DNA from 2 places in the Romboutsia ilealis genome. Region 1 is predicted to be linked to the other one. Evidence: predicted binding sites of a transcription regulator. Region 1 holds the regulator's gene; the other holds the start of a gene.
What was found. Region 1 encodes HrcA, which represses chaperone genes, less so after heat shock. Its sites were predicted from a motif close to TTAGCACTCNNNNNNNNNGAGTGCTAA; they were not measured.

Region 1 (4,138 bases):
GTTGGAGCATTAGCTGGAGAAATGAAAGACCCAGGTAAGGATTTACCAAAAGCAATAGTGGGAGGTATCTCTATAGTAATGGCTGTATATATAGTTATAAACTTAGCTTATCTATGGGTAGCTCCGGCTTCAGAATTAGCAGCAGCTACAGCACCAGCTGCACTTGTTGCAGAAAGAATTTTTGGTAATATAGGAGGTAAAATTGTAACAGTAGGTATATTAATATCAGTGTTTGGAGCGCTTAATGGATATTTATTAACAGGACCAAGGGTAGCTTATACATTAGCAGTTAAAAAAACATTGCCATTTAGTAATGGTTTAGCTAAATTAAATAAAGGTGGAGTACCTTCGAATTCTATTTGGCTAATAGCTATTCTAGCATCGTTATATGCATTAACTGGACAATTTAACCTTTTAACTGACTTAACTGTTTTTACAATATGGATATTCTATGTACTAACATTTATAGGTGTTATTAAACTTCGTAAGGAAAAACCTGATTTAGAAAGACCTTATAAAGTACCTTTATATCCAATTATACCAGCTATAGCAATAATAGGAGGTTTATTTGTTATAATAAATCAATTACTAACAGCTACATTAATTGCTTTAGGAGGTATAATACTAACATTAATAGGTATACCTGTATATTCAATAACAAGTAAAAATAAATAAAATATAAAAGAGGAATTTATATAAATTCCTCTTTTATATTTTTCGTATAATAAAATCATGATGATATTAAATTTATAAATTAAAATATTATAATTTGTTATAATATATGTTTTTGATATAACATTAATATTAGGTATAAGTAAAGTTAAAAAATTAATTTATACATAGTATATAATACATTTTCAAAATATGATTAATTTATAAAGTCGTATAAATATAAAATTTTATGTAAGAATATATAAATATAGTTAATAAAATTGCTGAGAATACAAGAAAATTATACTATATAAAATGTTATAATAATTCTAATAATAAATGAAAATGCTATTGTAAAATTTATTTTATAATAGCTTTAAAATAGATGATAGTATTATGAAAATATTGGTATAATATAAGAGAATAAATGGATAAGGAGAAATAAATGTTAGGATTATATATACATGTTCCGTTTTGTGCACAAAAATGTAACTATTGTGATTTTAACTCTTATAAAATAGAAGAAAAGAATCAGAAGACAGATTATTTAATAAGCATTAGAAAAGAAATGGAATTATATAAAGAAGAATTTAAAAATAAAGAATTTACTAGTGTATTTTTGGGTGGAGGTACCCCTAGTATTCTAACTCCTGAGGAATTAACTACTCTTATGGAAAATATATATAGCAATTTTAATATAGGAAAAGATGCTGAAATAACTATGGAATGTAATCCAGGAACTCTAGATAAAGCAAAATTAAAGGCTATAAAATCCTTAGGAATAAATAGATTAAGTATGGGACTTCAAGTTACTCAAGACCATCACCTAAAGTACATAGGTAGAATACATACATATGAGCAATTTGAAAAAAATTATAAAGATGCAATAGAAGTAGGCATAAATAATATAAATGTCGATTTAATGTATTCACTTCCAAATCAATCATTTGATGAATGGAAAGAAACTTTAAATAAAATAATAAATTTAAATCCGTCACATATATCTGCGTATTCACTTATATTAGAAGAGGGAACTAAATTTTATGATATGTATCTAAATAAAGAGTTTGAACTTAATGATGAAGAAGTTGATATAAATATATATAACTATACAATAGATACCTTATATAAGAATGGATATCATCAATATGAAATATCTAATTATGCAAAAGAAGGATACGAATGTAAGCACAATATAGTTTATTGGAAATGTGATAATTACCTGGGGTTAGGGCCAGGGGCATCAGGTTACATAAATAATTATAGATATAGTAATATTTGTGATATTAAAGGGTATAATAAATGCTTAGAGTATGACAAAAGACCTATAGAAGAAAAAAATATACTAAGTAAAAAAGATGAGATGGAAGAATTTATATTTATGGGGCTAAGAATGAATAAAGGAATTAATTTAGATGAATTTTATAAAAGGTTTAATATAGATTTTAAACATAGATATAATAATATTTTAGATAAATTAAAGAATTTAAATTTAATTATAGAGCAGAATAATAATATAATTTTAACTCAAAGAGGAAGAGAAATATCTAATACTGTATTTGTGGAATTTATAGATTAATTAAAAATTATTGACAACGCTGAAAAATAATGATATATAATATATATAATCTTTTTAGCACTCGGATTTAAAGAGTGCTAACAGCGAGGAGGCATGAAATGAAACTGAACGAAAGAAAACTAAATATCCTCAAAGCTATAGTTAAAGATTATATAGAAACTGCCGAAGCGGTAGGATCTAGAACCATATCTAAAAAACATGATTTAGGAATTAGTGCTGCTACTATAAGAAATGAAATGGCTGATTTAGAAGAATTAGGTTATCTCATACAGCCGCATACTTCTGCAGGGAGAGTTCCGTCAGAAAAAGGATATAAGTTATATGTAGATATGCTTATGAGTAAAAGCGAATTAAGCAATGAAGAAAAAAAATTAATTCAAGATTGCATACAAAATAATGTAAGCCATATAAAAGACTTAATTCAAGAAACATCAAAGTTATTATCTCAATTAACTAATTATACAACAGTAGCTGTAGCTAAAAGTTTAAATAATCAAAATGTTATAAAGTACATACAATTAGTAAGTATAGATGATAATAAAATATTACTGATTGTTGTAACTAATAACGGTGATATTAAAAAGGTCGATTTAACTAGTAATGTTTATTTAGATCAATCTAAATTAAATCTAATATCTGATAATCTAACTAGAAAATTATTAGGTAAAAGTATAGTAGATATAGATGAAAAATTAATTGCATTTATAAAGTATGAAATAGGTGAATATTCTAATTTAATAGATGGACTTATAGATGCTCTTAACTTCAATATGTCGGAAGAAGAATTTGTATTTTCTTTAAATGGTGCAACTAACATATTTAACTATCCAGAATTTAATGACATAATAAAAGCTAAATCATTTTTAAATATGATAGAAAAAAAAGAAACAATAGATAGTATGTTAAAATCAAAAGGAATACAAAAGGATAATGTAAACATAATAATAGGTAGTGATAATGACTTTGAGCTAGCTAAAGAATGTAGTATAGTTACAGCAACATATAATATTGATAAGGACTTAGTAGGGAAGATAAGCTTTATAGGTCCAACAAGAATGGATTATGCAAGGATTTATGCAATAGTAAATTATATTAATTTATTATTTAATCAAAAATAAATTGAGGGGTGCAGTGTATTGGAACATAAGGATACTGTCTTAGAAGAAGAAATAGTTAAAGATGACGCTCAAGAAGAAGTAGTTAAAAATGAAGAAACTACTGAAGAGAGTCAAGAGAATGTAGTTGATATAGAAGAAAAGCTTGAAGAAAAAAATTTAAGAGACGAGATGGATGCTCTTAATGATCAATATAAAAGACTTCAAGCAGAATATGCAAACTACAGAAGAAGAACTCAACAAGAAAAAGAAACTATAGGTATATTTGCTAATGAAAAAATGCTAAATGAATTAATACCTGTTATAGATAGTATGGAAAGAGCATTAGAAGCTTGTACAGATAAAGAAGATACTATGTTTAAAGGTGTAGAGTTAGTTTATAAGCAATTAAAAGATATGATAACAAAATTTGGTTTAGAAGAAATTGAAGCACAAGATGCAGATTTTGATCCTAACTTACATTTAGCGGTAATGCAAGAAAATGTAGATGGAGTTGAACCAAATAAAGTTGTTATGGTACTTCAAAAAGGATATAAACTAGGAAATAAAGTATTAAGAGCAAGTATGGTTAAGGTTTCTTGTTAATTAAATTCAAACTTTATTTTGTAAATATAAACCTTAATTAATTAAAAAAATAAAAATAGTAAATAAATCAATAAATAGATTTATATATAGATATATGTATAGGAGGAAAAGTATTATGTCAAAAGTAATAGGAATAGATTTAGGAACAACTAACTCTTGTGTTGCAGTACTTGAAGGTGGAGAACCACAAGTTATAACAAATGCAGAA
Region 2 (4,138 bases), 640 kb from region 1:
GTTATAATGAATACTGCTCATGATTTGCTTTTAAATACAGTATTTCTAATAATGGCAATGGCTGTCCTTGCAGGAGCATTTAGTTCACTACTTTCAGAATTTGGAGTAATCTCACTTTTAAATAAACTATTTGCTATTTTTATGAAGCCGTTATATGGATTACCTGGTGCAAGTATTGCTGGAGCAATAACTACCTACTTATCTGATAATCCAGCAATAATATCATTTAGTAAGGATAAGTCTTTTACGAAATACTTTAAAAAATATCAAATTCCTGCCTTATGTAATATCGGTACATCTTTTGGTATGGGTCTTATCGTAACAACATTTATGATATCTCAAGGTGAAAAATATGTATTACCTGCTTTAATAGGAAATTTAGGAGCTATAATTGGTAGTATAGTAAGTGTTAGGATGATGTTACATTTTACTAAAAAGTTTTATAAAAATGATGTATGTGATGATGAGTGTGATTTAAAATCAAGTACGGTTGAAGAAAATAGATCAACAAGAGAAGGGAGTATATTCCAAAGAGCATTAGATGCTATGCTTGAAGGTGGTAAAAGTGGAGTTGAACTTGGACTTGCTATAATACCTGGAGTATTAGTTGTATGTACATTGGTTATGCTTTTAACATTTGGAGCAAGCACTGATCCAACTACAGGAGAAGCTATCTATACAGGAGCTGCATACGAAGGAATTGGACTACTTCCTATACTTGGAGAAAAACTTAGATTTATATTAGAACCATTATTTGGATTTAAATCAGCTGAAGCTATAGCCTTTCCAATAACATCTTTAGGTGCAGTAGGAGCTGCAATGAGTTTAGTTCCTCAGTTTATAACAGATGGTATAATAACACCTAATGATATAGCAGTATTTACAGCTATGGGTATGTGTTGGAGTGGATATTTAAGTACTCATGTAGGTATGATGGATGCATTAAATGCAAGGGAACTTACAGGTAAAGCTATATTAGCTCATACTATAGGTGGAATTTGTGCAGGAATGTCTGCTCACTTTATATTTATGATTATTTCATAAACTATATAAATGGACTTAAGTTATATACTTAAGTCCATTTTATTTATTATTATTATTTTTTTCTAGGTTTAATAGGTCTTGATGTATTTTGGCTTACAGAACCTGTTTTAGCAGGTCTTAATCTTGGCTCTATATTTAGTTCTTCTCCTATTTCTAAACTAGACTTAGCTACATTTTTAGCTAGTTTAGGTTCTTTTCTTCCTTTATTATTTAAATTTTGTTTTGACATAATATCCTCCTATGCTTTGGTTAATTTACATTAATAATTTAACCAAAATAAGTTCTAGATATTCTTTATAAATATAAAGCTTACATTTTATATTAAAACTATCTTATAATAAGAAAAATTGTTATATATTATAAATAATTTAACTACATTTACCATAAAATAAAATTGCATATATAATTGACAAATTAATAATGGAAGTATATAGTTAATATAAAGTTATTAGCACTCGAACTTATAGAGTGATAATAATATGAAAATACTTTTATTATTTTAAATTTTTAGCATAATAAGTAATAGATTTTATATATAAATTGATGGAGGTATATTTTATGGATATAGAAAAAATGACGGTTAGAGTTCAAAAGTCATTAAATGATGCTTATAGCATAGCTGTAAAAAATCACAATCAACAGTTAGATGTAATACATCTATTTAGTGCACTTGTAAATCAAGAAGATGGGCTTATTCCTAATATATTTGATAAAATGAATGTATCGGTAGATGCTTTAAAAAGTAGTATAGATTTAGAATTAAAAAAATTACCTCAAATACATGGTGAGGGAATAAGTTCTCAAGGAGTAACAGCTACAAGAAGAATAAATGAAGTTTTAATAAAAGCAGAAGAAATATCAAAAGAATTTAAAGATAGTTATATAAGTGTAGAACATGTTATGCTTGCTATTATGGATATGGAATCTAATAATGCAGTAGGAAGAATTTTAAAACAATATAATATAAATAAAAATGACTTCTTAAAAGTATTATCTCAAGTAAGAGGTAGTCAAAGAGTTGAAACACAAGACCCAGAAGGGACTTATGAAGCATTAGCTAGATATGGAACTAATTTAGTTGAACTTGCTAAAAAGAATAAGCTAGACCCTGTTATAGGTAGAGATGAAGAAATAAGAAGAGTTATAAGAATATTATCAAGAAGAACTAAAAATAATCCAGTTCTTATAGGAGAGCCTGGTGTTGGTAAAACAGCTATAGTTGAAGGATTAGCAGAAAGAATAGTTCGTGGAGATGTTCCAGAAGGTTTAAAGGACAAAATAATATATGCATTAGATATGGGTTCTTTAATTGCTGGTGCTAAATATAGAGGGGAATTTGAAGAAAGATTAAAAGCAGTACTTAAAGAAGTTCAATCATCTGATGGAAAGATAATACTATTTATAGATGAAATACACACAATAGTAGGTGCTGGTAAAACTGATGGTGCTATGGATGCAGGAAACCTTATAAAGCCAATGCTTGCACGTGGAGAGTTAAACTGTATAGGAGCTACAACTTTTGATGAATATAGACAATATATAGAAAAAGATAAAGCACTAGAAAGACGTTTCCAACCAGTTATAGCAGAAGAACCTACTGTAGCTGATACTATATCTATATTAAGAGGACTTAAAGAGAGATTTGAAATACATCACGGAGTAAGAATACATGATAATGCAATAGTTGCAGCTGCTAAGTTATCAGATAGATATATACAAGATAGATTCTTACCAGATAAAGCAATTGACTTAATAGATGAAGCAGGGGCTATGATTAGAAGTGAAATAGATTCTCTTCCAACAGAGCTAGATACAGTAAGAAGAAAACTATTTACACTAGAAACAGAAAGAGAAGCTTTATTAAAAGAAAATGATGAAAAAAGTAAAAATAGACTAGAAAAATTAGCAAAAGAAATATCAGAACTTAAGTCTAAAAATGATGAGATGAGTGCTAAATATGAAAAAGAGAAAAAACAAATACTTGAAATAAAGAACTTAAAATCTCAACTTGATGAAGCTAAAGGAAATGTAGAAAAGTTTGAAAGAGAATATGATTTAAATAAAGCTGCTGAAATAAAATACGGTGTAATACCTAAATTAGAAGAACAAATAAAAGAACATGAATTGAAAATGCAGGAAAGTTACGATAATGCATTATTAAAAGAAGAAGTAACAGAAAATGAAATATCTCAAATAGTTGCTAAATGGACAGGAATACCTGTTACTAAATTAGTTGAAGGAGAAAGAGAAAAACTTCTTAAATTAGAAGAGGAACTTCATAAAAGAGTAATAGGTCAAGATGAAGCTGTAACAGCAGTATCAAATGCAGTAATACGTGCTCGTGCAGGTCTTAAAGATGAAAATAAACCAATCGGTTCATTTATATTCCTAGGACCTACAGGAGTTGGTAAAACAGAGCTTGCTAAAACTTTAGCTAATAACTTATTTGATAGCGAAGAGAATATAATAAGAATAGATATGTCAGAATATATGGAAAAACATGCTGTATCTAGACTTATAGGACCTCCTCCAGGATATGTAGGATATGAAGAGGGAGGACAATTAACAGAAGCTGTAAGAAGACATCCATACTCTGTAATTTTATTTGATGAAATAGAAAAAGCACATGAAGATGTGTTTAATATATTCTTACAAATACTAGACGATGGTAGACTTACAGATAATAAAGGTAAGACTGTAGACTTTAAAAATACTCTTATAATAATGACATCAAATATAGGAAGTCAGTATTTATTAGAAGCAGGAGAAAATATAACTGAATCAACTAAAGATTTAGTTATGAATGAAATGAAACATAGATTCAAACCAGAATTTTTAAATAGAGTTGATGATATAATAATGTTTAAACCTTTAGATATGGAAGGAATTAAACAAATAATAGATATATTTGTAAATGCTCTTAGAAAAAGATTAAAAGACAAAAATATAGGTATAGAAGTAACTGACTCAGCTAAAGAAGTTATGGCTAAAGAAGGTTATGACCCAGTATACGGTGCTAGACCATTAAAAAGATATATAAGTAACACACTTGAAACTATAATTGCTAAAAAGATGATAGCAGGCGAAATTTATA

Region 2: clpB (ATP-dependent chaperone ClpB) is a predicted target of HrcA. The motif match lies at 1,493-1,519, and genes of this name have one in related genera.

Annotation. Positions count from the first base shown of each region.
Region 1 covers NZ_LN555523.1:503,247-507,384, forward strand. Annotated here, with positions in the region: gene CRIB_RS02305 (APC family permease) at 1-675, shown strand, start outside; gene hemW (radical SAM family heme chaperone HemW) at 1,097-2,230, shown strand; gene hrcA (heat-inducible transcriptional repressor HrcA) at 2,329-3,348, shown strand; gene grpE (nucleotide exchange factor GrpE) at 3,367-3,930, shown strand; gene dnaK (molecular chaperone DnaK) at 4,046-4,138, shown strand, end outside.
Region 2 covers NZ_LN555523.1:1,147,956-1,152,093, forward strand. Annotated here, with positions in the region: gene CRIB_RS05445 (CD0519/CD1768 family membrane protein) at 1-1,044, shown strand, start outside; gene CRIB_RS05450 (hypothetical protein) at 1,097-1,273, opposite strand; gene clpB (ATP-dependent chaperone ClpB) at 1,603-4,138, shown strand, end outside.